Regions from separate parts of the Sphingomonas sp. GW822-FHT03G08 genome, predicted to be linked through region 4. Evidence: predicted binding sites of a transcription regulator. Region 4 holds the regulator's gene; each other region holds the start of a gene.

Region 1 (7,374 bases), 520 kb from region 4:
TCGAGCCGATCTCATAGACCATATGCTCGCTGGCCGGCGTGCTGGTGGCGCGATTGGCGATGCCGGCGTTGTGAAAGCGCGTGCGCCCGTCCCGGATCACCGCGACGGACACGCTGGGCGCCTTGCCGCTCTTCACGAAATCATCGACCAGCGCCTGTACCGGGTCGGCAGAGGTTGCGGCACGGGCGAAGCCGGGCAGGAGCGCGGCGCCGGCGGTAGCGGGCATCAGCGCGAGGAGCTGGCGGCGGTTGAGGCGGGGTCGGTAGGCGTTGTGCTGCATGGTTTGATCCCTTTCGCCTACGAGGCTACATTTGTAGCGCGACGTGCGTCAAGGGTGTAATGGTTATGTAATACGCATTGGTGTCGTGCAGCTGCGAGAAGTTGACATAGTTCCCGCAAGCGCTCTTCATCTCGCAACATTCTTGCGCAGTTGTGGAGGGACGGGCGGCATGCCGTTGAGCGCCGCCATGGCAAGGCGCCAATCGATCCGATGCCGCGTGCCGACCTGCTTGCCCTTGTAGAAGCGCGGCGTCGTGACGCCGACCGTCGCGCGTTCCAGTGCGCGGTCGAAGGCGTCGCAATACCCCATCGAGAGTGCGACATCCCAGGCTTCGGCGAAGCTTTCGGCCCCGGGCCGATCGCGAAGCTTGTACGCCGATTGCCGGGTCTTGCCGACGGCGCGGCAGGCGTGGCGCACCGAGCCCATCGCGAGGAGAGCCTTGACGAAGTCGCGCTGTCGCTGCTCCGTCCAGCCATCGTGGCGAACATTGGCCAGCGGTACAGGAATGAAGTCGAGCCGGCTGGGCCCGTCATCAGGCGGATTGTCGAGAGTGTCGTCCATCTATGAGGGTAGATCAGACGATTTCCTACATTGGAAGGGTTTTCAGATCCGTTCTACGGGGACGCCGAGTTGCAGGGCGGCATCGGCCATTGCGAATATACCCAACACAAATTTACGCTGAATTCAGCTCAGCATTATCTGGAGTGCTGCAATTGGAATTATAGACTGATCCTCAGTATCTCGTAAATCGAAGGCATATTCCGCACCATTCGCGCATATGCCTGCAACCTGATTATTTCCAACCACCGCTGGCCCGCCACTCATGCCAGCCACAATGCCCGCGTTTGTTAAAATTCTCCGGACCCCACTTTGCATTCTATGTGAAACCACCAACCCCGGAGATATAAAACACCCGGCTCCACTAGAAAAATTAGGATATCCGCAAACCGCAACATGCTCATGACTGACGATTTCTGGGCCATGAAAGAGATTCAATGTACAAGTTCCGGCAGGAATTTCAAACACAGCTAAATCCAGAACGCCATTTATAGATATTAATCTCGGCCTAATTTTAACATTCTCGTTCGACGGATGGAAAAAATCCAAATCTGGATATATATTTTTTCCATCTTTGCTAACAACATGCGAGCAAGTGACCCAACCAACCCCCTCCAGCGCCACCGCAGTTCCCTGAGAAATACCCATTTCACTCTGAATAACCCAGCAGCTCTTGGATATTAAATCAACATCCCAGATTGGCGGCTTAGGTATTACGCGGGTTATCCGAGAAACATTTAACTGCTCAGCCCTGGCTAAACATATATCGTTGTACCAATCTTCCGACTGACGAAGCATTTGATCGAAGTTGGCATCGCCGCCCTTCATATCTGCGAGCATTATCAATTCTCGATGAGAATAGTATTTTTCTAATCCATCAATGTTTCTAAGCTTAGAAAAATCTCGCTCACTGCCAGCAATACGCTTAATTTCTAAGAACTCATTTTCGTCCAGTGGCCCGAAGGCCAGAATAAAACCAGCCCCCTTCACCTCCCAACGTATGATAGCGATCTCGTCGTCATAATGACCATGCACTCCGAGAACTCCTGACCCGGGAAGATCGGAAGCTAGGTCAGGAAATTGCTCCTGCTCAAACTTCTTGAACTCCAGATGTAGGTTTCGGCCGAAATTGAAGTGCCAGTTTTCGGGCAGGCTCATTGGCTTAGACTCACAAAACTATCCATAACCCGCTTCCGCCCGGCCTGTTCGAAGTCGATCTCCAGCTTGTTGCCTTCGATCTCGGCGATCACGCCATAGCCGAACTTCTGGTGGAACACGCGCATGCCCAGCGACAGGTCGTCGCGCGCCTTGGCACCGAAGCTCACGGCGGACGCACGGCTTTCCACCACGCGGGCGGGTTCGCGGTTGAAGGTGCGGGAGGTGAAGCTGCCGCCGGGGTTTTTCATGTCCACGCCCGCGGCGCGCTGCCAGCCCGGGCCTCTTCCCGTTCCGCGAGACACATCCGCGAAGGGGTCGCTGCGTTCGCTCCAGTTCGCCTGCCACAGGCTCGCGCCGCCGGTCATCGTGCTTTCGCTGTCGATATGCGCCTCGGGCAGCTCGGCGACGAAGCGGCTGGGGATCGACGAGTTCCATTGGCCGTAGATGCGGCGATTGGCGGCGTGGAGGATGAAGGCCTTTCGCCGCGCGCGGGTGATCGCGACATAGGCTAGGCGGCGTTCTTCCTCGAGCGACGCCAGGCCGCCTTCGTCGAGCGCGCGCTGCGAGGGGAAGATGCCTTCCTCCCAGCCGACCAGGAACACGGTGTCGAACTCCAGGCCCTTGGCGGCGTGGATCGTCATGATCGTCACCTTGGGCTCGTCGGCATTGGTCTCGTTGTCCATGACGAGCGAGACGTGCTCGAGGAAGGCGCCGAGTGTCTCATACTCCTCCATCGCGCGGACGAGCTCGTTGAGGTTCTCCAGGCGCCCGGCGGCCTCGGCGGTGCGATCGGCCTGCCACATCGCGGTATAGCCGCTCTCGTCGAGGACGATGCGGGCAAGGTCGGGATGCTGGAGGTCGTTGCCCATGGCGCGCCAGCGCGCCATGTCGCCGACCAGGTTGCCGAGCGCGCGGCGGGCCTGGGGCGTCAGCTCGTCGGTATCGAGGATGCGCGCGGCCGCCACGGTGAGCGGCACCTGCGCCGCGCGGGCATATTGGTGGACCTTCGCCAGCGCCTTGTCGCCTAGGCCGCGCTTGGGCGTGTTGACGATGCGCTCGAAGGCGAGGTCGTCGGCCGGCTGGGCGATGACGCGGAGATAGGCGACGGCGTCGCGGATCTCCATGCGCTCGTAGAAGCGCTGGCCGCCCAGGATGCGGTGGGGCAGGCCGATCGCGATGAACCGGTCTTCGAACTCGCGGGTCTGGTGCTGGGCACGGACGAGGATCGCCATGTCGTCGAATGACTTGCCGCCGCGATTGAGGCCTTCCATCTCCTCGCCGACGCGTCGGGCCTCCTCGGGCCCGTCCCATACGCCGAGCACCTTGACCTTCTCGCCCTCGTCCTTGTCGGTCCAGAGCGTCTTGCCGAGGCGGCCGCTGTTGTTGGCGATCACGCCACTGGCCGCCGCGAGGATGTGCGGCGTCGAGCGGTAATTCTGCTCGAGCTTGATCACCTTGGCGCCGGGGAAATCCTTCTCGAACTTGAGGATGTTCTCCACCAGCGCGCCGCGCCACGAATAGATCGACTGGTCGTCGTCGCCGACGCAGCAGATGTTCTTGCGCTCCTGGGCGAGCAGTCGCAGCCAGAGATACTGGACGGCGTTGGTGTCCTGATATTCGTCGACCAGGATGTAGCGGAAGCGCTGCTGATAGCTCTCCAGCACGTCGCGATGGGTCTTGAGTATCACCAGCATGTGGAGCAGCAGGTCGCCGAAGTCGCAGGCGTTGAGCGCCTTCAGCCGTTCCTGGTAGAGAAAGTAGAGCGCGGCGCCGCGGCCATTGGCATAGCGCTCGGCCTCGCCGGCGCCGATCTCGGCGGGGGTCAGGCCCTTGTTCTTCCATTCATCGATCAGCCCGGCGAGCTGGCGGGCGGGCCAGCGCTTCTCGTCGAGATCGGCGGCGAGGATCAGCTGCTTGATCAGGCGGAGCTGGTCGTCGGTATCGAGGATGGTGAAGTTGCTCTGCAGCCCGACCAGCTCGGCATGGCGGCGCAGCATCTTGGCGCCGATCGCATGGAAGGTGCCGAGCCAGGGCATGCCCTCGACCGCAGCGCCGATGAGGCGGCCGACGCGCTCCTTCATCTCGCGTGCCGCCTTGTTGGTGAAGGTGACCGCCAGGATCTCGGACGGGAAGGCGCGCCGCGTCCAGAGCAGATGGGCGAGGCGGGCGGTGAGCGCCGCGGTCTTGCCCGTGCCGGCGCCGGCGAGGACGAGCACCGGCCCTTCGGAAGTGAGCACCGCCTCGCGCTGGGGCGGGTTCAGGCCGCTCAGATAGGGGGCGTTATTGTCGGTCTCTACGGGCAGGGTCATGGCGAACAACTAGGGAACGCTTTGGGCGGCCGCAAGCTCCGCGCGCAGGAGCAGTTATGCACAGGCATCGGAAATACAATCGCAACAATGCACTAGCGCCTGCAACAAACCCGCAATAATACCTAATTGCCGTCAACCATCGGTTGGCGGCCAAATCCCGCAGCTGGGGAGCTGGGATAATGATGATTCGGGGGGCGAGTCTGATTGCGGCGGCGGGGGCGGTTTTCGCCTGTGCGCCGGCATGTGCTCAGGCGATTGCGGCGGCGCAGACCGCCTATCTGGTGCTGCGGCCGGAAATCCGGGTGAAGAACGAGGAGCATGTCTCCGGCCTGTGGCTGCGGACCAGCGCGACCGTGCGCGAGCCGAGCGAAGCCTGGCGGGCGGACGAGACCAAGGCCTCTTATGGCTTTTCCGTGCAGAAGGAAGTGCTGGGGCACACCTGGCTGGGGCTGAGCGCCGTGGCGCAGGCCCCGCGCTTCGATGCGGATCGCGGCATGGTACGCGATGCCCGCCATTATGCCGGGGCGCGGCTGAGCTTCGAGGCGTCGGACAAGGTCGAGCTGGGCTTCGCCTGGCTGCGGCGGCTGCGCGGACGCGGCTTCATGAGCGCGCCGGGCGGCAATCGCGGGATCAAGCCGGGGCCCAAGGCCTATATGCAGCTGCGCTTCTGAAATCGATGGACACGCCGCGCTGATGGCGGCGGATGGAGACGGTTGCGCGATTCGCCCAACCGTCTCGCCAGGAGCGGATCTAGACGTAGATCTCGCGGAGCGCGATCGCGTCGGCCCGTGCGAAAGCACTGGGCGGAATCGGCGGCGGAGGCGGCGGATTGTCGGTGCCGCCTTCCTCGGGATTGCCGACCTCGTCGCAATTGTCCTCGGGGTTCGGCGGCGGTGCGTCCGGAGTCAGCTCAGGCAGGCAGTTCGGATTGGTCTGCGCCATGGCTTGCGAAGAGGGAAGCATCGCGGAGCCCATCAGGGCAAGCGTTGCACAGGCGGCGAGCAATGAAAGTTCCTTCATTCTTGTCTCCTTGCCAACATCAGGCACTCCGGTTGTCCGACGCCCCGCGGGTTTTGGCAAAGTGAGTTGGGGCCCATTCGGTGCTAATCCGCCCTGGCCCGAACAGGACCCGTAATCGCGTGCCGGAATGACGCAAACTGGCCGATCCATGGGCCTGTCATGCGTTTGTCATAAGGCTGTCACACCCTCCGGCCAGAGGCGCGCATATCATGGCATCACTCGCTCTGGACCAAGCCGCACCGGTTGACCAACCGCAGCCCGGCCCCCGATTCGACTACAAGACGCATCCCCTCGCCAAATTGCTGTTCGCGGCGATCATGGTGGGCGGGCTGGCCTTTGCCGGCTGGAGCGTTTTGACCGACACCAAGGGGGTAGGGGAGGAGCTGGCCACCGGCGTGTTCCTCTTTCTCGGCCTGGCGCTGCTGATCGCGCTCGGCTTCGAGTTCGTGAACGGCTTCCACGATACCGCCAACGCCGTCGCGACGGTGATCTACACCAATTCGATGCCCGCCCATTTCGCCGTCGTCTGGTCGGGCTTCTGGAACTTCCTCGGCGTGATGCTGTCGTCGGGCGCCGTCGCCTATTCGATCATCACGCTGCTGCCGGTCGAACTGATCCTCAACGTGGGATCCTCGGGCGGCTTCGCGATGATCTTCGCACTGCTGCTCGCGGCGGTGCTGTGGAACCTGGGCACCTGGTATATCGGCCTGCCCAACTCGTCGTCGCACACGCTGATCGGCTCGGTGCTCGGCGTCGGCTTCGCCAACCAGCTCATCAACGCGGGCTCGCGCGGCGGCACCGCCGGCGTCGACTGGAGCCAGGCGACCAAGATCCTCACCGGCCTGTGGATGGCGCCACTGATCGGCTTCTTCGCCGCGATCGCGCTGCTGCTGGTGATGCGGGTCTTCCTGCGCAACCAGAAGCTCTACACCTCACCGATGCCGAACACCGCGCCGCCGATCGGCATCCGCAGCGCGTTGATCTTCACCTGCACCGCGGTCTCGTTCAGCCATGGCTCGAACGACGGCCAGAAGGGCATGGGCCTGATCATGCTGATCCTGATCGGCTGCGCCCCCACCGCCTATGCGCTCAACCGCACCCAGTCGGCGAGCGCCACGCCCGCCTATGTGCAGACCGCCAACATCGCCGAGGCCGTGTTCGACGCGCGCAGCAACGGCCTGCCCGACCTGGCGCCGGCCCAGGCCCGCACCGTGCTCACCAGCGCGCTCCAGCAGCGCAAGGCCGAGACCCCCGAGGTGTTCGCTGCGCTCGAGAGCCTGTCCAGGGATCTCACCGGCCGCGTCCAGGGCTATGGCGCGCTGAGCAAGGTTCCGGCGGAAGCCACCGGCAATGTCCGCAACGACATGTATCTGGTGCTCGACACCACCAAGCTCGCGACCAAGAAGCCCGAGGGCTACAAGGCGGAGGAGCTCAAGGCGCTGGGCGACTATCAGAAGAAGCTGGAAGCCGGCACGCGCTTCATCCCTCTCTGGGTGAAGATCGTCGTCGCGCTCGCGCTTGGCCTCGGCACGATGATCGGCTGGAAGCGGATCGTCGTCACCGTCGGCGAGAAGATCGGCAAGCAGCACATGACCTATGCGATGGGCGCCTCGGCCGAGCTGGTCGCAGCCGGCACGATCCTGGCGGCCGATCGCTTCGGCCTGCCGGTATCGACCACGCACATCCTGTCCTCGGGCGTCGCCGGCGCATCGGTGGCGAGCGGCGCGGGCCTGCAGGGCCGCACGGTGCGCAACCTGGCGCTCGCCTGGCTGCTCACCCTGCCGGCGGCGATGGCGCTTTCGGGCTGCCTCTACTGGGCGATGCTCAACGGCGTGAAGGTGCTGGGGCTCTAAGCCTCAGCGCCGCGCGAACTTCTGCACGCGCTGGCCGGCGATATCGACGACATAGATATTGCCGGCCCGGTCCGCGGCGATGTCATGGGCGATCCAGAACTGGCCGTCCTGGTTGCCCATCCGCCCGAAATGCTCGACCTGACGGCCATCGAGCGCCGCGATCGTCACGCCGTCGTGATCGGGCACCTTGTCCGGG
Region 2 (7,374 bases), 650 kb from region 4:
CGGGGCATGCCGCAAACCGGGCGGTAGCCTCATGAAAGCAGACTGTCGGCTAACGCCCCAGTTGCGGACGTTGCGTCAGGTGGTAGAATTGTCCTCGTGACCCCATTGTTCAAGCGCCGAAAACCAAAAGTCAGCATGCCGGAAGCGATGTCGCTGGCGGAAATCTATCTTTCCCGACAGGATCTGAAAGGCTGGCGCTTCGAAGTTGCGGAGGCGCAGCGCCACCCTGTTGACCCGGCAAACTGGACAGTAATCGTTGATCGCTTTTCGCCAGAAGGTGGACTGGTTGACGGACCACAGATTTTGATCGTCAACGGCGAAACAGGCGAAGTTCGGACCTTCGAAGAATTTTATTAGTGGTAAGCCGAGCGGCAGCTAACCACCCGTTCTCAGCCGCCCAACGGTGCTTGGGCCGATCCAAAAGCGATCGGGCTGCTCACGCCCCACTTGCGGAAGTTCAATTGATCCAGATTTCTGTCCCGATTGGAACGTCATTTTTGGTCAGTCCCAGACCGAGCAGGATCGGAATAAAGCGGGGGTGAGGCGGAGACGCCATTTCGATCCCACGCACTACCGTTGACGCCTCAGTCCCGTCCGGGAGCTTAAGTGTCAGCGGGTCTCCAGTTTTAACATGCCAGTCGCCCTCGCGGGGAATGCCCGGCACCACGACTACAGAGCCTCGGCCGGAAATCTGGAACACATCTTCCACAACTGATAGTAGCTTCCCCATCCGATGAAACTGCCGACAATTCCCCGGCAACGCAACGTCCGCTTCCCACCCAATGTCTGCCGTTAAGCCCTTGCGCTGAAAGCAGCCGTCCATGCGTTCACGGCCCTAATCCACCACCCGCACAACATCCCCAACCCGGATCACCCCCGGCCGCGCCGGTCCCGCATATATCCCGTAACAAGCCCCGAAATCCCGGGCGACCGTGCGCAGCACCCGCGGTTCCTTGGCGCCCGTCTCGGGATCGATCGTCACGATCACGCAGCGCTGGATCGGATCGGCGCACTGCACCGCCGCGCCGTCCTCGTCATTGCCGAACGCCAGCCGCTTGCCCTGCCATGCGCTGGCGGGCATTTCGCTCTCCAGGATCACGTTGATCCGGAACCGGTCCATGGCCAGCGCGCTGCCATGGGCGGCTTCGAGCGCGGCATGGCCGGCGCTGGTCTGGATCGATACCGGCATCGAATCATAGATGCCGCGCGCCACCTGGATCAGCGCGGCGGGCTCGCCGGCGGCGGCTTCGAGATGCGCCTTGAGCAGCGGGTCGTGGAGCGAAAGGCTCGCGCCATCCGGTGTCTCCACCGTCACCGCGCTGGTCTTGGGCCGTGCCGGCTCCTCGAACTGCGCCCGGTGCAGCACCATCGCCGGCACTTCGCGCGCGGTCAGCCAGGGGAAGCGCGTGCCGTTGGCGGCGCGGACGAAGGCATATTGCCGGTCGCCCTCGATCCCCTGCCAGTCGAGCTCGGCCGTGGTCAGCCGCTCGCCGGCCATCGACTTGACCGGATAGCGGTTGAGCGCGCTGACATGGCCGACGATGCGGGTCATTGCGCCGGGCTAACGACTGTCCGCTTCCATCGCAATCGCCTCGCCGAACAGCCGCTCCAGCTCGCGCGTGGCGGCCTTGCCCCAGAAATCGTCCGGCATCTCCTCGCACAGATTGACTAGGCCGCTTTCAAGGCTGCTGGCGCCCTCGCTGGCAGCCACCACCACGCGGCTTTCCTCCAGCGCCATCCGGGCAAAGGGCGCGGGCTCGATCACGCTGGGCGCCGCCGCGAACAGGCCCAGCCAGTGGTCCTGATAGGAAACCGTCTGCCATTGCTGGAGGAAGAACCACAGGCCGAAGCGCAGCGCCTCGGGCGTCGCAAAGCGCGTGCGCCGCGCGATGATCGGAAACAGCTTTTCCGAGGCGATCTGGTCATGTTCCTGATCGAGCGCGGCGATCCATTCGCGCAGATACAGGAAGGCATTTTCGTCCAGCTCGGCCAGTGCCAGCGCGGCTTCGGCAAGCGCGCCGGGGGCAGTGTCGGAACTGCCCGAGGAGAGCCAGGACGAGCCCGCCGTCCTGCCATAGCTGGCCAGCAAGGCCCGCAAGGGCGGCAGCAGCGCCGCCTGCTCGTCGGCGGGCAGGTCGCGCACCGCCTGGAACAGCGCCTTCTCGGCGATCGATTTGCCACTCGTCTTGAACCGGAAGGCAAGCACCCCGGCGAAGGCCAGCGCCTCCGGCCCCTGCGTCTCGATCCGCTGGCGCATTTCGTCCAGCGCGGCCGCGATGGCACCGCCGCTCAGGTCGGCCAGCGCCACCTGCTGGCTCGATCGGCCGCGCAAGATGGGCTTGGCTGTCTCGCGCGCAACGTCGGCTGACAGCGATGGCAGCTTGTCCCGCTCGCGCCAGTTGGTGACCGGCTCGAGCGGTCCGATCTCGCCGTCGATCGTCACATGGCGCTGCAGGTCGGCGAAGAACACCGTGAACCCCTTGCTGTCCGCGTCCCATGCCAGGCCATTCAGATGGTGCAGCAGGTGCAGCAACAGCTTGTCTTCTATCGGCTCCTCGCTGCCTTCGCGCAGCGGAAGCAGGGGCTCGCCGCTGCTGGCCAGCGCATCCAGCACTTCGCCAAAACTGGGCAGTCCCCTGAACTCGGCGAGCGACATGTAGCGGATGACGATGGTGAGCTTCGCTCCCTCGGGATCGAGCGGGACCAGGTCCAGCGCGATCCCGAAGCGCTGCTCGCCATCGCTCAGGTCCGGGTGGCGCGCCTTGTCCGCGGGGGCGCTGCGCAGGAAACGCGCAAGCAGGCCGGTGCGCCCGCTGGCGCGGGGCAGGGTGTCGAGATGGTTGCGCAGCGCCCAGCACCCGTCGGGGCTCAGCCAGCGCAGGCGCGTTTCGGGCTGGCTCCCATGCGGCGGGTGCGGGAGATGGGTCATTCGCACTTCGCCGGTCGCGGGATCGAGGATCGCTATCCGGTCCTCGTGCAGGCCCTGTTCCACGCACGCGATGGTACCGTCTTCGCGGGCCTCGAACTCGCTGATCCGGAAGCCGTCGATACGATGTTGCTGATCGATCTCCCCGTCGATCGCTCGCTCGTAAAGGGTGTCGAAGCGCCAGTCCTTGTCATGCTGGGCGAAGAAGAACGCGCGGCGCGCCGGCGAATAACACCAGCGATTCGAGGAAAGCCGCTTTCTGCGAATCTCGAAGACGCGCCGCCGTTCCACCAGGTCGAACAGGGCGACCGGATCCACTTCGGGCGCGGCGCGGCAGCCGATCACGAGCAGGTAGCGCGCATCCAACCGGATGATTTCGCGTGCCTCGACATCCTCGAATGCCAGGAAATGCCAGGGGTCGGCGCCGGGCTCGCCCGCTTCGACAAGCGTGAGCGATTTCCTGCCGAACAGCGTTCCGGTCGCCACGCGCATTGCATTCCCCCTGTATTCGGGGCCCAGCCTATTGAAGCGAAGGGGGCAGGGAAAGCCCGGCGCGGCCTCGTTGCCGGCCAGGTGGAACGATTATGGAACAAAAATTTCGTTCCGCTCTTGTTCTTGCGGAACAAAGGCGATACACGGCGTTCCAACACAGGTTGATGCAGCGTGCTAAACCTTCTAGCGACGGGGACTTCCAATGGCAGCTTCGCTCAAGGTGATTGACGGCAACATGGCGATTTCTTCGGACAAGCAGAAGGCGCTCGACGCCGCAATGGCGCAGATCGACCGCGCCTTCGGCAAGGGCTCGGCAATGAAGCTCGGCTCCAAGGAGGCGATGCAGGTCGAGGCGATCTCGACCGGCTCGCTCGGGCTCGACATCGCGCTCGGCGTCGGCGGCCTACCGCGCGGCCGCGTGATCGAAGTCTATGGGCCGGAAAGCTCGGGCAAGACCACGCTGGCGCTCCATGTGATCGCCGAGGCGCAGAAGACCGGCGGCGTCGCCGCGTTCGTCGACGCGGAGCACGCGCTCGATCCGGTCTATGCCAAGAAGCTCGGCGTGAACATCGATGAGCTGATCGTCTCGCAGCCGGATACCGGCGAGCAGGCGCTCGAGATCGTCGACACGCTTGTCCGGTCGAACGCGATCGACGTGCTGGTGGTCGATTCGGTCGCCGCGCTGGTGCCGCGCGCCGAGATCGAGGGCGAGATGGGCGACAGCCATGTCGGCCTCCAGGCCCGCCTGATGTCGCAGTCGCTGCGCAAGCTCACCGGCTCGATCAGCCGCTCGCGCTGCATGGTGATCTTCATCAACCAGCTGCGCATGAAGATCGGCGTGATGTACGGCAATCCGGAGACGACGACCGGCGGCAATGCGCTCAAGTTCTACGCCTCGGTCCGCCTCGACATCCGCCGCACCGGCCAGATCAAGGACCGCGAGGACATCATCGGCAACACCACCCGTGTGAAGGTGGTGAAGAACAAGGTGGCGCCGCCGTTCAAGCAGGTCGAGTTCGACATCATGTATGGCGAGGGCATCTCGAAGATCGGCGAGATCCTCGATCTCGGCGTCAAGGCCGGGCTGGTCGAGAAGTCGGGCGCCTGGTTCTCGTACGACAGCGTCCGGATCGGCCAGGGCCGCGAGAATTCGAAGAACTTCCTGCGCGACAATCCCGAGCTGCGCGAGCGTCTCGAAAAGGCGATCCGCGCGCGCACCGAGAAGGTTGCCGAGGGACTTATGGCGGGTCCCGACGCCGAGGACGGCGACGACGATCTATAATGGAATATCAGGCCGCGCCCGCGTGCGACGCGTGTGGCAGCGGTCACGGGCTCAGCCCCATCGGAAGACCCGGCGCGTTGCCCCGCGCCGGGTCTTTCCCGTTTCCGGGGAGGGCGGTTCGAATCCCTCGCCTGTCGCGCCGAGCGGCGAATTTTGAGAACTGTGCACCGGCGCCGGGCGCGCTAAGGTGCGGGCATGAAGGCCGTTCTCGATCCCGATTGCGTGCTGGCCCATGGCCTTGCCGCGATTCGCAGCCAGTATCAGGTTCCGCCTGCCTTTCCGCAGCCGGTACTCGAAGCCGCCGAAATCGCCGCCAGGCGGATACCAGGCGAGCATGTCGACCGAACCGATATTCCCTTCGTCACCCTGGATCCCGCCAGCGCCACCGACCTCGACCAGGCACTGGCGATCGAGACCAGCGGCAATGACCTGCTGCTGCGCTACGCCATCGCCGACGTGGCCTGGTTCGTCACGGACGGTGATCCGGTCGACGCCGAGGCCTGGCGCCGGGGCACGACGCTCTACTTGCCCGACGGCAAGGCCAGCCTCTATCCGCCGGTGCTGAGCGAAGGCGCGGCCAGCCTCCTCCCCGATGGCCCCCGTCCCGCCGTGATCTTCACCGTCCGCGTCGCTCCCGATGGTGCGGTGAAGCTCGAGGAAGCAGAGCGCGCGCTGGTCCGCAGCCGCGCCAAGCTCGCCTATGAAACAGTGGCTGACAGCGAGCTACCACCCCAGTTCGCCGAACTGGCACGCCGTATCGCGCTGGCCGAAGCCGCACGCGGTGCGTCGCGGGTCGATCCGCCGGAGCAGGAAGTCGCCCGCCGCTCTAATGGCGGCTATGCGCTGGCCTTCCGCGCGCGGCATCCGTCCGAGGACCAGAATGCTGCCTTGTCCCTCGCGGCGAACCTCGCGATCGCGGAGGTGCTGCAGGCCCATCACACGGGCCTGTTCCGGGTAATGGCCGAGCCCGATGCCGCGGCGGTCGCCAGGCTGCGCAACAGCGCCCGGGCGTTCGGCATCGCATGGCCCGAGGCTCTGCCGCTCGAGCGCTTCCGCGACGGTCTGGATGCGGCCGATCCGCATCAGGCGGCGCTGATGCTTGCGATCCGCCGGGCAGGGCAGGGCGCGAGCTATGCGCCATGGAGCGCCGAAGCGGCGCCGTGGCATGCCGCGGTCGCCGCGCCCTATGTTCATGCCACCGCGCCGCTTCGCCGGCTCGCCGATCGCTATGTGATCCGTGCCACGCTCGCGGTGATGAACGGCCAGCCGGTGCCCGGGGCCGTCAGCGACGCCTTTGCACGTCTGCCCAAGGTGATGGGCCGGGCCGATGCCCTGGGCGGCCAGATCGACCGCGCGGTGATCGACCTTGCCGAAGCCGTGATCCTTGATGGCCGCGAAGGGGAGACCTTTGCCGCCGTTGTCACCGATGTCGACATGCGCGGCGCGCGGATGCAGCTCTCCGACCTGCCGGTGGTCACCCGGATCGATGCGCCCGGCGCGGCGCCCGGCACCGCGTTGCAGGTGAAGCTGGTCGATGCCGATCCGGCGAAGCGCGCGCTCCAGTTCGAAGCAGTCGGGGGTGGGGCATGACACCCGCCGATCCTGGGGATTCCGCGGCGACTGCGGCCCAGGTGGAGGTCTTCATCGATCGCTTCACATCGGAGATTGCCGACCGTGTTCGCGCCGCCCGGACGGTGTTGCGGAGCCGGCTGCCCGGCGCCACCGAACTCGTCTACGATAATTACAACGCGCTGGCGATCGGCTACGGCCCTGGCGAGAAGACGTCCGAGGCCGTGTTCAGCCTCGCCATCTATCCCCGAAACATCCTGCTCTATTTCCTCCCAGGCGTCGGCCTGCCCGATCCGGAAGGGTTGTTGCAGGGCGAAGGCAAGGTGGGACGCTATGTCTGCCTCAAGGACGTGGCGCTGCTCGACGAACCGGCGGTGATCGCGTTGATCGACGCAGCGCTCGATCGCGCGAAGCGCCTCTTGCCGCCACAGGGCGGGCGGACCATCGTCAAGTCGATCTCGGCCCGGCAACGCCCGCGCCGTCCAGGGGAAGCTGCATGACCGTAATCGTCCACCATCTCGAGAATTCCCGTTCGCAGCGCGTGCTCTGGCTGCTTGAGGAACTCGGCCTGCCCTATGAGGTGCGGCGCTACGAGCGGAACAAGGCGACGATGCTGGCGCCGCCCGAGCTCAGGCACGTGCACCCGCTCGGCAAGTCGCCGGTGATCGAACATGGCGGGCAGGCGATTGCGGAGACCGGGGCGATCGTCGAATATCTGGTCGCGCTGGGCGATGGGAAGCTGGGCGCGCCGGGACACCGCGAAGACGCGCTGCGCTGGCGGCATTTCCTGCACTATGCCGAGGGCTCGCTCATGCCCCCGCTCTTCACCAAGCTGGTGCTGAGCCGGGTGCCGCTGTTCGGCAAGATGGCGCAGAAGAAGTTCCAGCCGATGATCGACGTCCATCTCGACTATGTCGAGGGCGAGCTGGGCGCGCGGCCCTGGTTCGCCGGGGCCGAATTCACCGCTGCGGACGTGATGATGAGCTTCCCGCTGGAAGCCGCGGTCAGCCGTGCCAATGCCACCGAAGGCCGCCCGCACATCGCTGGCTGGATCGCGAAGATTCACGCCCGCCCGGCCTATCAGGCGGCGCTGACCGCCGGCGGG
Region 3 (7,374 bases), 370 kb from region 4:
TGGACCAGCGCATTGGGGTCGGCGAGGCCGATGTCCTCCACGGCCATGCGGACCAGCCGGCGCAGCACGTAGAGCGGTTCCTCGCCGGCGGTGAGCATGCGCGCGAGATAATAGAGCGCGGCCTGGGGATCGCTGCCGCGCACCGATTTGTGGAGCGCGGAGATCAGGTTGTAATGACCCTCGCGATCCTTGTCGTAGACCGCGACGCGGCGCTGGAGGAAATCGCCGAGTGCCGCGGGATCGAGCGGCTTCTCGAACTGGACCGAGAACAGGGTCTCGGCCTGGTTGAGCAGGAAGCGGCCATCACCGTCGGCGCTCGCCACCAGCGCGTCGCGCGCCTCGGGCGTGAGGGGGAGGGGGCGTTCCTCCGCCGCCTCGGCGCGGTCGAGCAGGCGGGTGAGCGCTTCATGATCGAGCCGGCGCAGGATCAGCACCTGGGCGCGGCTGAGCACGGCGGCGTTGAGCTCGAAGCTGGGATTCTCGGTGGTGGCGCCGACCAGGGTGACGGTGCCGTCCTCGACATAGGGCAGGAAGCCGTCCTGCTGCGAGCGGTTGAAGCGGTGGATCTCGTCCACGAACAGCAGCGTCCTGCGGCCGAGCCGCGCATATTCCTTTGCCTCGGCGAACACCTTCTTGAGGTCGGCGACGCCCGAGAACACCGCGCTGATCGCGACGAAGCGCAGGCCGACGGCATTGGCGAGGAGGCGGGCGATCGTGGTCTTGCCGGTGCCGGGCGGGCCCCAGAGGATGATCGAGCTGAGCTTGCCCGCCGCGACCATGCGGCCGATCGCCCCTTCGGGGCCGGTCAGGTGCTCCTGTCCCACGACGTCGGCGAGATCCTGCGGGCGCAGGCGATCGGCCAGCGGGCCATCGGGCGGCGTGGTCTCGGGGGCGAAGCTCGGTTCCTGGGCGGCGAAAAGGTCTGCCATGCACGCTAGATAAGCGCAGACGACGAATTGTGCATCCTTGGCTTTGATCAAACGCAATTGGCACGGGCGCGCGCAGGTGCATGAGCATGGCGAAGGAGTAGCGCCATGGATTGCGACGTCATTATCGTGGGCGGTGGCCCGGCCGGGCTGGCCTTTGCCCGGTCGCTGCGGGACACCGGGCTGGAGGTGCTGCTGGTCGAGCGCCAGCCGCGCGCCGCGCTGGCCGAGCCGGGCTATGACGGGCGCGAGATCGCGCTGACGCACGGATCGCGGGCGATCCTTGAGCGGATGGGGGTGTGGGAGCGGATCCCCGAGGCGGCGCCGCTCCAGGCCGCGCGGGTGCGCAACGGGCGATCGGCCTTCGCGCTCGACTTCGATCCCGGGCATGACGGCCAGCCGCTCGGCTGGCTGGTCTCCAATCATCTGATCCGCCAGGCGCTGTTCGAGACGGTGCAGGATCAGCCGGGGCTGCGGCTCGCCTGCGGGATCGGCCTGGGCAGCGCGCGGACGACGCGGGACTGTGCCGAGGTCACCCTGTCGACCGGACTCTCCATACGCGGAAAGTTGCTCGTCGCGGCGGACTCGCGGATGTCGCCGGTGCGCGAGCAGCTGGGGATCGCGGCGGAGATCAACCGGCTGGGCCGATCGATGCTGGTGTGCCGCGTTTCGCATACGAAATGGCATGAACAGGTCGCGACCGAATGGTTCGGCCATGGCCAGACGATCGCGTTGCTGCCGCTCAACAACGGCATGACCTCGGTGGTGCTGACCCTGCCCGAGCGGGCGATCGCGCGGCTGGCGACCTTGCCCGATGCGGCGCTGGCCAAGGAGCTGACCAAGCGATCGTCGGGGATATTGGGGCCGATGGAGATGGCGGGGACGCGCCATGTCTATCCGCTGGTCACCACCTGGGCGAAGCATTTCGGGGCGCGGCGGGCGGCACTGATCGGCGATGCGGCGGTGGGGATGCACCCGGTGACCGCGCATGGCTTCAACCTGGGGCTGAGCGGGCAGGATCTGCTGGCGGCGGAGATCCGCGAGGCGCTGCGCCACGGGCGGGACATTGCGGGGGAGCAGGTGATCCGGTCGTACGAGGAGGGGCACCGCGCGGCGGCGCGGCCGCTGTGGCTCGGCACCAATTTGCTGGTGACGCTCTATACCGATGAGCGCCCGCTCGCCCGGGTGATGCGGCATACCGGGCTGCGGCTGGGGGCACGGCTGCCGATCTTCCGGACGGGGGTTCGGAACATGCTGATGGCGCGGTAGGGCAGGGCTTTAGAAATTCCCCTCCCTGCAAGGGAGGGGTTAGGGGTGAGTTAGAAAAGGTCGGGCTCGATGCCCGGCCTTTTCTGTTTCCGCAGGCCGTCTCGCCGGGCGCCCCCGGAAGACCGGGGGCGCAACCCACCCCCAACCCCTCCCTTGCAGGGAGGGGAGGAAAAAGGGTGAAATTCTCCAAGCACCGCCCTTGTCAAAAACAGTTAAAGATATATCTTGTGCGCATCAAGAGTCGTACAGGAGTTATTATGCGACATCATCATTGCGGCCATCGCGGCATGCATTTCGGCCGCCGCGGCGGCTTTGGCGGGGCGGACTTCGCCATGGCGTTCGGCTTTGGCGGGCGCGGCGGGTTCGGGCATGGCGAGCGCGGCGGACGCCGCCGCATGTTCGACGGCACCGAGCTTCGCCTCATCCTGCTCAAGCTGATCGAGGAGCAGCCGCGCCACGGCTATGACCTGATCCGGGAGATCGAGGAGCGCACCGGCGGCGCCTATGCCCCGAGCCCGGGCGTGGTCTATCCGACCCTGACCATGCTCGACGACATGGGCCTGATCGAAGAGAGCAAGAGCGAAGGCGCCAAGAAGCAGTTCGCGATCACCGATGCGGGCGCAGCACATCTCGCCGAGCGGGCGGAGGAAGTGGAGGCGCTGTTCGAGCGGCTCACCCAGCTGGCCGGCATGCGGGCGCGCGCCGATGGCGGGCCGATCCGCCGGGCGATGGGCAATCTGCGCACCGTGCTGCAGGAGCGCCTTGCGGGCGAAAGCGTCGATCCCGACATGCTGCACAACGTCGCCGAGATCCTCGACGAGGCGGCGCGGAAGATCGAACGGCTCTGAGCCATGCCTCGGCTCGGACTATTGCGGCGGCGGCTCGGGATCGTGCCGCCGCCCATGGAGAACGGACACATGACCCTCACCACCTTCTCGGCCGAGACGCTGACCCCGACCGAGCATGCCAGCCGCTACCTGCAGCAGCTGTGCAAGCACTGGCAGCACAATCTCCAGGTCGAGTTCACGCCGGAGAACGGCACGGTGATCTTCCCGAAGGACGCGCGCGGCGCCGATCATCCGGGCGACGCGGTGGTGACCTTCAACGTCGCCGAGACCGGGCTCGACATCCGCATCGACGCAAGCTCGCCCGAGCAGCTCGACGGGCTGAAGGGCGCGGTGGAGCGGCACCTCGATCGCTTCGCGTTTCGCGAGGATGGGCTGAAGTATAGCTGGAAGTGAATGCTTCTTTCCCTCTCCCGCAGGCGGGAGAGGGATTGGGGAGTTATCCCCGCCGCTCGATCGTCTCAAGATACGCGTCCAGAACCTTCTGGTTGATCGCGTCCCAGACATAGGCGCTGGCGATTTCGTGGCCGGCCTTGCCGGCGGCCAGGCGCGCTTCGTGGTCCTCGCAATAATGCTGGATCGCATCGGCATAGCGGCCGACCGCGCCCGCGCCGGGCTGGACCAGCACGCCGCTGACATTCTCCTCGACCATGCCCACGGGGCCCACCGCGTGCGCGGCGACTACCGGCACGCCGGCGGCCATCGCCTCCAGCGTGACGTTGCCGAAACTCTCGGTGAGCGAGGGGTTGAAGAACACGTCCATCGAGGCGACCGCGCGGCCGAGATCGTCGCCCGCCTGGAAGCCGGCGAACACCGCATCGGGCACGCGCTCGGCGAACCAGTCCTGCGCCGGGCCCTTGCCGATCACCAGCACCCGGTGCTTCACGCCGCGGCGCTGCAGTTCGGCGACCACCTCCGCGAAGATGTCGAGGCCCTTTTCGAGCACCAGCCGGCCGAGGAACGCGACGGCGACTTCGTCGTCCTGGATGCCGAGGCCGCGGCGCCATTCCAGGCTGCGGCGGCCGGGATTGAACCGGTCATGGTTCACGCCGCGTGACCAGATGCGCATCGGCTTGGTGACGCCCCAACTTTGCAGCAGCTCGACCATGCCGCGCCCGGGCGGGAGCAGCATGTCGACCCGGTTGTAGAGCCGCGTCAGCATCCGGACCAGCAGCGGGGTGACGAAGCCGATCCTGTAATAGCCCGGATAGGTCTCGAAGCGGGTATGGACCGAGGCGACGGCGGCGACGTTGTTCTCGCGCGCCCAGGTCACTGCGCGGTGGCACAGGATCTCGGGCGCCGAGATGTGGACGATATTGGGCGCGAAGGCCTCCAGATCGGGCAGCACTTCCTTGATGCCCTTGGCGAACCTGTATTCGTCGCGACCGCCCGGAACGGGGAGCGAAGGCACGCTGACCAGGTCGCCGGTGGGCGGGAACGCAGGGGTCTCGGTGGTCGGCGAATAGACGCGGACCTTGACACCCTTGTCGAGCAGATAGCCGACGAGCAGGTTCAACGCCTGGTTCGCGCCGTCGCGGACATAATTATAGTTGCCGCTGAACAATGCGACGCGGAGCTCGGTGGGCTTCATGGCGGGCGCATACAATCCGCGCGCTCGGGGAGCAAGATTGCGGCGGTGTGGCGAATTGTCCCGGCTCGGGCGCGGATGCGCGGGGTTTACAGTTGTTCCCTGATTGTTCTACGCATGCGCCATGGCGAAACTCAAGAAGCGTTATGTCTGCCAGGCCTGCGGCTCGGTCTCCTCGCAATGGGCGGGGCAGTGTGCCGATTGCGGAGAGTGGAACCAACTCGTCGAGGATTCCGGCGCGAACGTGACGCCGTTCCAGGCGAAGCATAACCTTCAGTCCGGTGGGCGGGCGATCATGCTCACCGGGCTCAACACCGATATCGCGCTGCCCGAGCGGACCTCGACCGGGATCGCCGAGTTCGATCGCGCGCTGGGTGGCGGCTTCGTCGAGGGCTCGGCGACGCTGATCGGCGGCGATCCCGGCATCGGCAAGTCGACGCTCCTTCTGCAGGCGGCAGCCAGCATCGCCTCGCGGGGCCTCAAGGTCGCCTACGTCTCCGGCGAGGAAGCGGCGGACCAGGTGCGGCTGCGCGCGCGGCGACTGGGGCTGGGCAAGGCGCCGGTGATGCTCGCCGCGGCGACATCGGTGCGCGACATCCTGACGACGATGGGCGAGGGCGAGCCGCCCGCGCTGCTCATCATCGACTCCATCCAGACCATGCATTCGGACCTGATCGAAGGTGCGCCGGGCACGGTGAGCCAGGTGCGTGCCTCGTCCGGCGAGCTGATCCGCTTCGCCAAGGAGCGGGGAACGGCGGTGGTGCTGGTCGGCCATGTCACCAAGGACGGCAGCATCGCCGGGCCGCGCGTTCTCGAGCATATGGTCGATACCGTGCTGGCGTTCGAGGGCGAGCGCAGCCACCAGTATCGCATCCTCCGCGCCGTCAAGAACCGCTTCGGCGGCACCGACGAGATCGGCGTGTTCGCGATGCAGTCCGAGGGGCTGGAGGAAGTGACCAATCCTTCCGCGCTGTTCCTTACGCAGCGTGACGAGAGCGTGACTGGCACGGTGGTGTTCCCGGCGCTGGAGGGCACCCGGCCGGTGTTGATCGAAGTGCAGGCGCTGACCGTGCGGCTGGCGAGCGGCGCGACGCCGCGGCGCGCGGTGGTCGGCTGGGATTCGGCGCGGCTGTCGATGATCCTTGCGGTGCTGGAAGCGCGCTGCGGGCTGAGCTTCTCGACCTGCGAAGTCTATCTCAACATTGCCGGCGGCTACCGGGTGCAGGATCCCGCGGCGGACCTGGCGGTGGCGGCGGCCCTGGTCTCGGCGCTCAGCGAGCGGCCGATCCCGGCGGATGCCGTGGTGTTCGGCGAGATCGCGCTATCGGGCGAAGTGCGTCCGGTGGCGCATGGCGCGCTGCGCTGCCGGGAAGCTTCGAAGCTGGGCTTCGAGCGGGCGATGGCGCCGATGGCGCAGGTGAACGACAAGGGCGGGCTGTCGCTCGCGGGGTTCAAGTCGCTCGCGCAGTTCGTGGATCATCTGCTGGGGCGATAGGAGCAGGCGGGATACATGGTTGCCCTGGTTGCTTCCCGGCGAAGGGCAATGATCTCCATTCACCGCCATGGGCTTGTAATTGCTTCCATTGTCATGGAATAACATATCGAAGGAGAGGCGGTCGGAGCAACCGATGCTGCGGGAATTGGCGGCCGATTGGACGCGGCCGGGGATGCTGGTGCCGACCTTGTGCGCATTGGCGCTGATGGCGGGCATCCTGGTGGCCGGCCGGGAGCCCGCGCGGACGCCGCCGCCCCCACTCGCCTTTGCCGGGCTGCCGGTGAGCGGAAACGCGGAAGGTGCGCGAAGGGCGGGCTTCACCCGCTGCGTGCGCATCGATGCGTTCCGCCTGCGCTGCCGGCGCGAACCGGTGATGCTGTTCGGCGAGGGCCCCTATGAAGCGGCGGTCGACCTGATCGGGAGCAAGGGGCAGGGCGGCTTCGCCTATCTCACCCTGTGGAAGAACGGGCATCAGGAAGCCGTGTACAAGCTGGTCGAGGCGTTGCAGCGGCAGGGCTGGCGGCATTGCGAGACCGGCAATGGGCGCTGGGGCGACCAGGATATCTATACCCATCCAGGTGCGCCGGTGCGCGTGTCGATGGACCTGAGCTATTACGGCAAGCGCCGGGTGCGGTTCCTGCCGCTGTCCAGCCCGGAACGAAGCTGCACGCCCTGGCATTGAGGGCTTTGCTTTCCGTCCCTTAGGCAGCAGAGTGAAGAGATGAAGCGAAGCACTGCCATTTCCATTGCCTCGGGCGTCGCGGTTGCGGCGATCGGCGGCATCTTCCTCTATTCGCGCGCCACGCGCCCGCCGGTGATCAACAAGAAGGTGCCGGAGCCGGCAAAGCCGGTCGATCTGACACGCTATCTCGGCAAATGGTACGAGCTCGCCCGGCACGAGAACCGCTTCGAGAAGGGGCTCGACGCGGTGACGGCGGAATATGCGCTGCTCGACGACGGCAAGGTCAGCGTGACCAACAGCGGCACGCACAACTGGCCGGACGGCGACCGCAGCGTTTCGGAAGGCAAGGCGATCGTCGCGGACGAGGAGACCGGGGCGAAGCTCAAGGTCTCGTTCTTCGGGCCGCTCTACACCGGCGACTACTGGGTGCTCGATCATGACGACGACTACACCTGGTCGATCGTCGGGGAACCGAGCGGGCGGTATTTGTGGGTGCTGTGCCGTGACGCAGTGCCCTCGGCGGCGCTGGCGCAGACGGTGATGAAGCGGGTCGAGGCGCTGGGCTATGA
Region 4 (7,374 bases):
ATAAACGTCGTCCTATGTTTGGGCCGGGCCTGGGATCAGGCCGGCACGGTCATCTGGTCTGCGATGCGAGCCAGGCTCTCTTCGCGTCCAAGCAGCGCTAGGACGTCAAAGATGCCCGGAGATGTCCGTCGCCCGGTGAGCGCCGCGCGCAGAGGCTGCGCAGCCGCACCAAGCTTGACACCCGCATCTTCCGCAACGGTGCGTACCGCTGCTTCGAGCGCCTCCGTATCCCAGCTTTCCACGCCGTCAAGCGCGGTGTGCAACTGAGCCAGAAGAGCCCGCGCGTCGCCCTCTAGCAGAGCCTTTGCGCCCTCGTCCAATTCCAGTGGGCGAGTGCGAAAAAGGAAACCGGCTCCCTCGGAGAGTTCGAGGAGATTCGCGGCGCGCGGCTTCAGGGCCGCCATGCTGCGGCGCAGAAGGTCGGCCTGCGATTCCGAAAGTTCGAAACCGAGTCGCGCGGCAACCAGGCTGGCCAGTCGCGCATCGTCAGACGCGCGGATATAATGGCCGTTCAGGCTCTCGAGCTTCTTGAGGTCGAAGCGCGAGGGGCTGCGACCAACGCCGGACAGCTCGAACCACTCGATCGCCTGTTCGCGGCTGATGATCTCGTCATCGCCATGTCCCCAGCCGAGGCGGAGCAGATAGTTGGACAGCGCCTCGGGCAGGATGCCGAGCGCGTCGCGATACTCGTCGACCGCCACCGCGTTCTTCCGCTTCGACATCTTGGTGCCGTCCGGATTGAAGATCAGCGGGATGTGCGCATATTCGGGCTCCTCCCAGCCCATCGCGCGATAGATCGGCAGCTGGCGGAAGGCATTGTTCAGGTGATCGTCGCCGCGGATCACATGGGTCACGCCCATGTCGTGATCGTCGACCACCACCGCGAGCATATAGGTCGGCGTGCCGTCCGAACGGAGCAGGACGAGATCGTCGAGCTCGGCATTGTTGACGGTCACCGGGCCCTGGACATGATCCTCGATCGTCACCGCGCCTTCGCGTGGCGCCTTGAGGCGGATGACATAGGGTGCGCCTGCGGGGGCTTCGCTCTCGTTACGGTCGCGCCAGCGGCCGTCGTAGCGCAGCGGCTGCTTGTTCGCCTTCTGCTCGGCCCGCATCGCCTCGAGTTCCTCGGCGGTGGCGAAGCACTTATAGGCGTGGCCATTGGCGAGCATTTCGCGCGCCACTTCGGCGTGCCGCGCGGCGCGAGAGAACTGATAGACTTCCTCGCCGTCCCAATCGAGGTTCAGCCAGCGCATCCCGTCCAGGATCGCCGAGATCGCCTGATCGGTCGAGCGCGCGCGATCGGTATCCTCGATGCGCAGCAGGAACTTGCCGCCATGGTGGCGGGCGAACAGCAGGTTGAACAGCGCAGTGCGCGCACCGCCGATGTGAAGGAAACCCGTAGGCGACGGCGCGAACCGCGTGACAACCTGTTTCGCACCCGTATCAGATGTTGCGCCCAACCGAGCTTGCTCCCAAACTGTGTTTCCGATGGCCCATTCAGCCACCGAGGGCGCCCCTAGCACGGGGTTCACCTCCCTTCAAATGGGGGGAGGGGCAGTGTTTCGCCAGATTGGAGCTGCAATCGAGCATTGGCTGGAAGCCGAGCGCGCGCAATTGCCGCTCTGGCTGCCGGTGGCGCTGGGCGGCGGGATCACCGCCTGGTTCCTGCTGCCGGACACGTCGCGCTGGATCGGTTTCCTGCTGGCTTCCTGCGCCGTGGCGGTGCTGGGATTGGCACTGCCCGGTCGTTTGGGGCGCGCATTGCTGCTCGGCGGACTTGCGATGGCAGTCGGCTGCACGCTGATCTGGTGGCGGGCCGAGCGGGTGGCGGCGCCGGTGCTGGCGCGTCCCGCGGTGGTGGAGATTACCGGACGCGTGGTGCGGGTGGAGCGGATGCCCGCACGCGAGGTGGTGCGGGTGACGTTGCTGCCGGGCCGCACAGACCTGCCGCCGCGGGTGCGGGTGAACCTCGAGACGCGGGACGTGCCTGCCGGCCTGGCGCCGGATGCGGTGGTGAAGCTGCGTGCCCGGCTGATGCCTCCAGCCGAGGCCTCGGTACCGGGGGGCTATGATTTTGCGCGTACGGCGTGGTTCGCTGGACTTGGCGCTACCGGAAAGGGCTTCGATCCCGTCGAGGTTGTGACGCCGGCGCGGGCGGCGGGCGCCGATCTGCGGGCGTCGCTTTCGGCGCATATCCAGTCGCGAGTCGAGGGCAGCGCGGGCGGTATCGCCAGCGCGCTCGCGACCGGTGATCAGGGCGCGATCGCGGAAGAGGATGTGGAGGCAATGCAGCGCTCCGGCCTCGCGCACCTGCTTTCGGTGAGTGGGCTGCACGTGACCGCGGTGACCGCGGCGGCAATGCTGCTGGTGCTCAAGCTGCTCGCCCTGAGCCCGACCCTGGCGCTGCGTTGGCGGCTGCCCCTGGTTGCGGCGGGGGCGGGCGCGCTGGCGGCGATCGGCTATACGCTGCTCACCGGCGCGGAAGTGCCGACGATCCGCTCCTGCGTCGCCGCCCTGCTGGTGCTGCTGGCGCTGAGCCTGGGGCGTGAGGCGATCACGCTGCGGCTGGTTGCGGCGGGTGCGGTGATCGTGCTGCTGCTCTGGCCCGAGGCGCTCGCGGGCGCGAGCTTTCAGCTGAGCTTTGCGGCGGTGACGGCGATCGTCGCATTGCACGAGAGTCCATTCATGCACCGCTGGTTCGGCAAGCGCGAGGAGGGGCGGGGGGCGGCGTTGCTGCGCGGTATCGGTTCGCTGCTGCTGACCGGCGTGGCGGTGGAGCTCGCGCTGATGCCGATCGGGCTGTTTCATTTCCACCAGGCCGGGATTTACGGCGCGCTCGCCAATATCGTCGCGATCCCGCTCACCACCTTTGTGATCATGCCCCTGGAAGCGCTGGCGCTGCTGCTCGATGTGGTGGGGCTGGGCTGGCCGGCCTGGTGGCTTACCGATCAGGCGCTGCAGCTGCTGCTCTGGATAGCACGGACCACGGCTGCCGCGCCGGGCGCGGTCGCGGCGTTCCCCACCATGCCGGGCGGCGCCTTTGCGCTGATGGTCGCGGGCGGGCTGTGGCTGGCGCTTTGGCGGACGGACGTGCGCTGGGCGGGGGCGGTGCCGCTTGTCATGGGGTTGGGCTGGATGCTCGCCACGCCGGCGCCGGATCTGATCGTGACCGGCGACGGACGGCACCTCGCGATCCGCATGGCCGATGGCAGCATGGCGCTGCTGCGCGATCGGGCGGGTGACTATACCCGCGACATGCTCGCGGAAACCGGCGGCAGCGATGTCGAACCGGTTGCCTTGTCCGACCAGCCGGGGGCTGCTTGCAGCCTCGATTTGTGCCTGATCGAGCATCGTGCCGGGGGGCGGGTGTGGCGGGTTGCGGCGACGCGGAGCGGCTATGCCTTGCCCTGGGCCGAATTCACTACGCTATGTCGCAAGGTCGATGTGGTGATCAGCGACCGGCGCCTGCCGGCGGGCTGCGCGCCGCGCTGGCTAAAGCTCGATCGGCCGCAGCTGGACAGGACCGGCGGGCTGGCGATCGCCTTTGCCAGCGGTCGGGTGGCGATGGTGCGTGGCGGAGGGCGGCATCCCTGGCGCGACCCGCCGAAAGTGCAGCCGGTCTATGTGCCGGAGCAGGGACTTGCACCTGTCCGGACACGAAATCGCTGGCGCTGACAGGGGCTTCGGGCTCTCCTCGCAGCATGATCCGGAACCCGAAGAAAAGCGACACGATCGAAGTGCGGCTGCCCCATGCGGTGAAGCGCGCCTTCATGGAGCAATGCCGGGCCGAAGGGCGGACGGCGAGCGATGTGGTGCGCGGCTATGTCGATGCGCATCTCGCCGGCGACGCGCCTGCGCCAAGCCGGTTGCGCCGCTGGTGTCGCCCTTTGGCCGCCGTAGGGATGATCGGGGCGATCGGGCTGGCCATGCCTGTCGCGGTGACTGCCGCACCGGATTTCCGGCCGAGCTATGCCGCGTTCGATCGCAATCATGACGGAGTGCTCACCCCCGACGAATTCGGTCCGAAGCGCGCCGAGCCGCGAATCTGGTGCGGGGAGCATCGGGTGATGGCGCTGCCGCTGCGCCGGGCCTCGATGCCCGATATTCGGGGGTTGCGGCCCTTTGCCATTTCCGCGTCCGACTTCACCCTGGCCAAGGCCGATGCCAATCGGGACGGCAGGGTCAGCTTCGCCGAATTCGCGGCGCACCGGCTCAGGATGTTCCGCGCCGGCTTCGACCTGCTCGATGCCGATCATGACGGCACGCTTTCGCCCGCCGAATATGCCGCCGCGTGGAACCTGTTCCGATTCCTCGGCCGGCAGCCCGATGTGGCGCCGTTCCAGGAACTCGACCGCAATGGCGACGGCAAGGTCGCCTGGAACGAGTTCCTGGCCTGAGCCTCAGTACTTGCGCAGCAGGCCGGCCAGCCGGCCCTGCACGCGGACCTGATCGGGACGGTAGCGCTGGGCGTTATAGTCGCGATTGGCTGGATCGAGCCGGATCATCGCGCCTTCCTTGCGGAAATACTTCAAGGTCGCCTCGGCATCGTCGATCAGCGCCACGACGATCTCGCCGTCGCGTGCCGTCTCGGTACGGCGGATCAGCGCATAGTCGCCGTCGAGAATACCGGCCTCGACCATCGAATCGCCGGCCACCTCAAGCGCATAATGCTCGCCCGCGCCCAGCAAGGCCGCGGGAACCGGGAGCATCGACGAGCCTTCCAGCGCCTCGATCGGCGTACCCGCGGCGATGCGGCCGTGGAGCGGAATCTCGATCACATCGTTCGCGGGAGATGGCAGGGGCGCGGAGGGGGAGAGATTCGAAACGGCCACCGCGGGGGCGGCGGACCTGGCCGCAGCGGCCGGCTTCGCATCGCCGCGCTCGGGCATGCGGAGTACTTCGAGCGCGCGGGCGCGGTTCGGCAGGCGGCGAATGAACTCGCGCTCCTCCAGCGCAGAGATCAACCGATGCACCCCCGACTTCGACTTGAGATCGAGCGCTTCCTTCATTTCCTCGAACGAAGGCGAGACGCCGGTCTCGGCAAGCCGATCGGCAATGAAGCAGATGAGCTCGTGCTGCTTGCGCGTGAGCATCCGGTTTCTCCTGGCGTGGAACAGACTGCGAACGTTTATGCAATGTTCCGCGCGCTTGTCAAGCGATGTCGAGGATTTCCGCCGAGTCGCCCGTTTTCGCCTCCGGCGCCCCGGCCGGACGCACGATCAGGCACGTCGCCCGTGCCAGCGTGCGCAGCATCGAGCTGTCCTGGATCGTCGCGGCAAAGGCGCGGCCCCCCACCAGCTCGGCACGGAGATAGTCAGCGCGCGCGCCCGTGGCGGGCAGCGGTTCGCCGAGCGGCACCGACCGGCTGCGCGGCAAGGGATCGGCGGCCCCCGCCAGATGCGCGACCAGCGGCCGCACGAACAAAGTCGCGGTGGCGAACACCGACACGGGATTGCCGGGCAGGCCGAGCAGCATCGCCTCGCCGAGCCGCCCGGCCATCATCGGCTTGCCCGGGCGCAGCGCGATCTTCCAGAAATCGATCTCCGCTCCCGCCGCGAGCAGCGCCGGGCGAACCAGGTCATGATCGCCGACCGAGGCCCCGCCGGTGGTGACGAGCAGATCGCAGTCGAGCGCGCGGAACGCGGCCTCGAGCACGCCCAGGCGATCGGGCAGGATGCCGAGGTCGATCAGCTCGACCGGAAGATCGGCCAGCATCGCGGTGAGCAGCAGCCGGTTGGTCTCGGGGATCTGGTCGGGCCCGAGCGGCGCGCCTGGCGGAACCAGCTCGTCGCCGGTGGAGAGCAGCGCAACCCGGACCTTGCGGCGGACGGGCAGGGTCGCGTGGCCGGCCAGGGCGGCAAGCGCGAGGGCGGCGGAGGTGATCCGGGATCCGGCGCGGAGCAATACATCGCCCTCGCTGAAATCGAGCCCGCGCGCACGGACATTGCCGCCAAGGCGCAGCGGGCCTTCGCCGGCCAGTGCGAGATGATCGCCCTCCCGCGCGGCTTCCTCCTGGACGAGGATGGTATCGGCGCCGGGCGGCAGCGGGGCGCCGGTGAAGATGCGCACGGCCTGGCCCGGGGCGACCGCGCCGGCAAAGCCGCGCCCGGCAGCGCTCTCGCCGATCACCTGCCAGGGGCCGGGCAGATCGGCGAAGCGGATCGCATAGCCGTCCATCGCCGAGAGGGCAGAGGCGGGCTGGGTGCGGCGGGCAAGGACATCGCGGGCGGCCCAGCGTCCGGCGGCCAGGGCGATCGGCACCGCCTCCTCGGCGAGCGGGGCGGCGCGCGCGAACAGGCGCTGCTGGGCTTCGGCGACGGGGAGGAGAGCGGCGGGCATGGCGCCTGCCTAGGGCAAGCGGGCGGGGGTGCGCCAGTAGGTGGTGCGGGAGTTACGCGGTCATCATCCCGAGAAGTTGATTTCGTTGTGCTCCTGACATTGTCAGCCAAGTGGGGAGCGCTTCTTAGGTCGTAAAGATATGGAGAGGCGATATTCTAGCGATGGTGGGTTGTTGAAGTGGTTCAGGTGATAGGAGATATGCCGTGGCCGCATGACAAGAAACCGAAATGGTTCAATTTTGCCAAGGGTTTTACTTGAGGGATGGAATTGGAGCAGGCAGAGTTGATTGGAGTTTCATCGGTATCAATACCGATATTTTTCTCTGGTATGCGTGCATTTGGCTCTCTGGGGGCTTGGCCATGTTCGCACTACTTTCTAGCGCTCTGTTGGCCGTAGCGTCACAGCAGGTTCCGACGCATGAAGACACCGAGCTTGATTGTCGGCGATCTGTAGCGCCGATCAACGTGCAAGCGGTTCCGGCACGTATCACGCGATCTGGCATGCCGGGCAATAGCGGGCCGAGGCTCCAAGGTTTCGTCGATCTGCCCGGGGGACGACCATCGGTGCCTGGCATTGATGTTTCCAAGTATCAGGACGAGACCAACTTCAACGCTGCGCGCGTTTGTGGTGCGCGCTTCGCCTATGTGCGCTTGTCGGCTGGCACGCAGGAAGCAAATGAAAGCCAGCTGTTTCGCCTGCATTGGGCGGCAGCCCGCGATGCTGGGCTGTTGACCGGCCCCTATCACAACATGAGTTTCCTTCCGGCAAGGGCGAAATCTTGGGCATCCGCCACCGCGGATGCGAAGGATGGTCTCATGCGGGCGATTATGAACGACGCGGCTGCAATTGCGCAGATGCAGGCAGATATCTTCCTTGATCATCTTGATCAGGTGCTGCGCCTCCAAACCCTGCCGGATCGGTTGACTGAAACGGATGTGCCGGCATTCCTGCCGATCGCGCTGGATCTCAGCTATGATCCTCTGCCTGGCGCGACTGCGGAAGATCGACGCGCATATGGCGCTGTGATCGGAC

Evidence for each region. The regulator LexA, encoded in region 4, represses DNA repair genes until DNA is damaged. The targets are predictions, from matches to a motif close to GTTCCNCNCTTGTTCT.
Region 1: the regulator LexA is predicted to act here: its motif matches at 4,308-4,323, upstream of AC1RJ5_RS01775 (ATP-dependent helicase).
Region 2: the regulator LexA is predicted to act here: its motif matches at 3,527-3,542, upstream of recA (recombinase RecA).
Region 3: the regulator LexA is predicted to act here: its motif matches at 4,726-4,741, upstream of radA (DNA repair protein RadA).

The regions. Positions count from the first base shown of each region.
Region 1 is NZ_JBXAMZ010000001.1:427,389-434,762, reverse strand. Features, by position in the region: gene AC1RJ5_RS01790 (serine hydrolase domain-containing protein) at 1-280, opposite strand, end outside; gene AC1RJ5_RS01785 (hypothetical protein) at 407-841, opposite strand; gene AC1RJ5_RS01780 (S1 family peptidase) at 965-1,996, opposite strand; gene AC1RJ5_RS01775 (ATP-dependent helicase) at 1,993-4,305, opposite strand; gene AC1RJ5_RS01770 (hypothetical protein) at 4,485-4,976, shown strand; gene AC1RJ5_RS01765 (hypothetical protein) at 5,056-5,325, opposite strand; gene AC1RJ5_RS01760 (inorganic phosphate transporter) at 5,535-7,178, shown strand; gene AC1RJ5_RS01755 (peptidyl-alpha-hydroxyglycine alpha-amidating lyase family protein) at 7,182-7,374, opposite strand, start outside.
Region 2 is NZ_JBXAMZ010000001.1:306,275-313,648, forward strand. Features, by position in the region: gene AC1RJ5_RS01150 (hypothetical protein) at 97-357, shown strand; gene AC1RJ5_RS01155 (MOSC domain-containing protein) at 836-1,552, opposite strand; gene AC1RJ5_RS01160 (hypothetical protein) at 1,562-3,418, opposite strand; gene recA (recombinase RecA) at 3,621-4,700, shown strand; gene AC1RJ5_RS01170 (RNB domain-containing ribonuclease) at 4,896-6,290, shown strand; gene AC1RJ5_RS01175 (DUF1801 domain-containing protein) at 6,287-6,769, shown strand; gene AC1RJ5_RS01180 (glutathione S-transferase family protein) at 6,766-7,374, shown strand, end outside.
Region 3 is NZ_JBXAMZ010000001.1:1,324,115-1,331,488, reverse strand. Features, by position in the region: gene AC1RJ5_RS05970 (replication-associated recombination protein A) at 1-929, opposite strand, end outside; gene ubiM (5-demethoxyubiquinol-8 5-hydroxylase UbiM) at 1,035-2,195, shown strand; gene AC1RJ5_RS05960 (PadR family transcriptional regulator) at 2,453-3,043, shown strand; gene AC1RJ5_RS05955 (DUF2218 domain-containing protein) at 3,113-3,436, shown strand; gene AC1RJ5_RS05950 (glycosyltransferase family 4 protein) at 3,480-4,631, opposite strand; gene radA (DNA repair protein RadA) at 4,753-6,123, shown strand; gene AC1RJ5_RS05940 (hypothetical protein) at 6,257-6,805, shown strand; gene AC1RJ5_RS05935 (lipocalin family protein) at 6,845-7,374, shown strand, end outside.
Region 4 is NZ_JBXAMZ010000001.1:952,308-959,681, reverse strand. Features, by position in the region: gene AC1RJ5_RS04160 (citrate synthase) at 1-2, opposite strand, end outside; gene gltX (glutamate--tRNA ligase) at 36-1,463, opposite strand; gene AC1RJ5_RS04150 (ComEC/Rec2 family competence protein) at 1,546-3,678, shown strand; gene AC1RJ5_RS04145 (EF-hand domain-containing protein) at 3,705-4,400, shown strand; gene lexA (transcriptional repressor LexA) at 4,404-5,096, opposite strand; gene AC1RJ5_RS04135 (molybdopterin molybdotransferase MoeA) at 5,155-6,342, opposite strand; gene AC1RJ5_RS04130 (glycoside hydrolase family 25 protein) at 6,702-7,374, shown strand, end outside.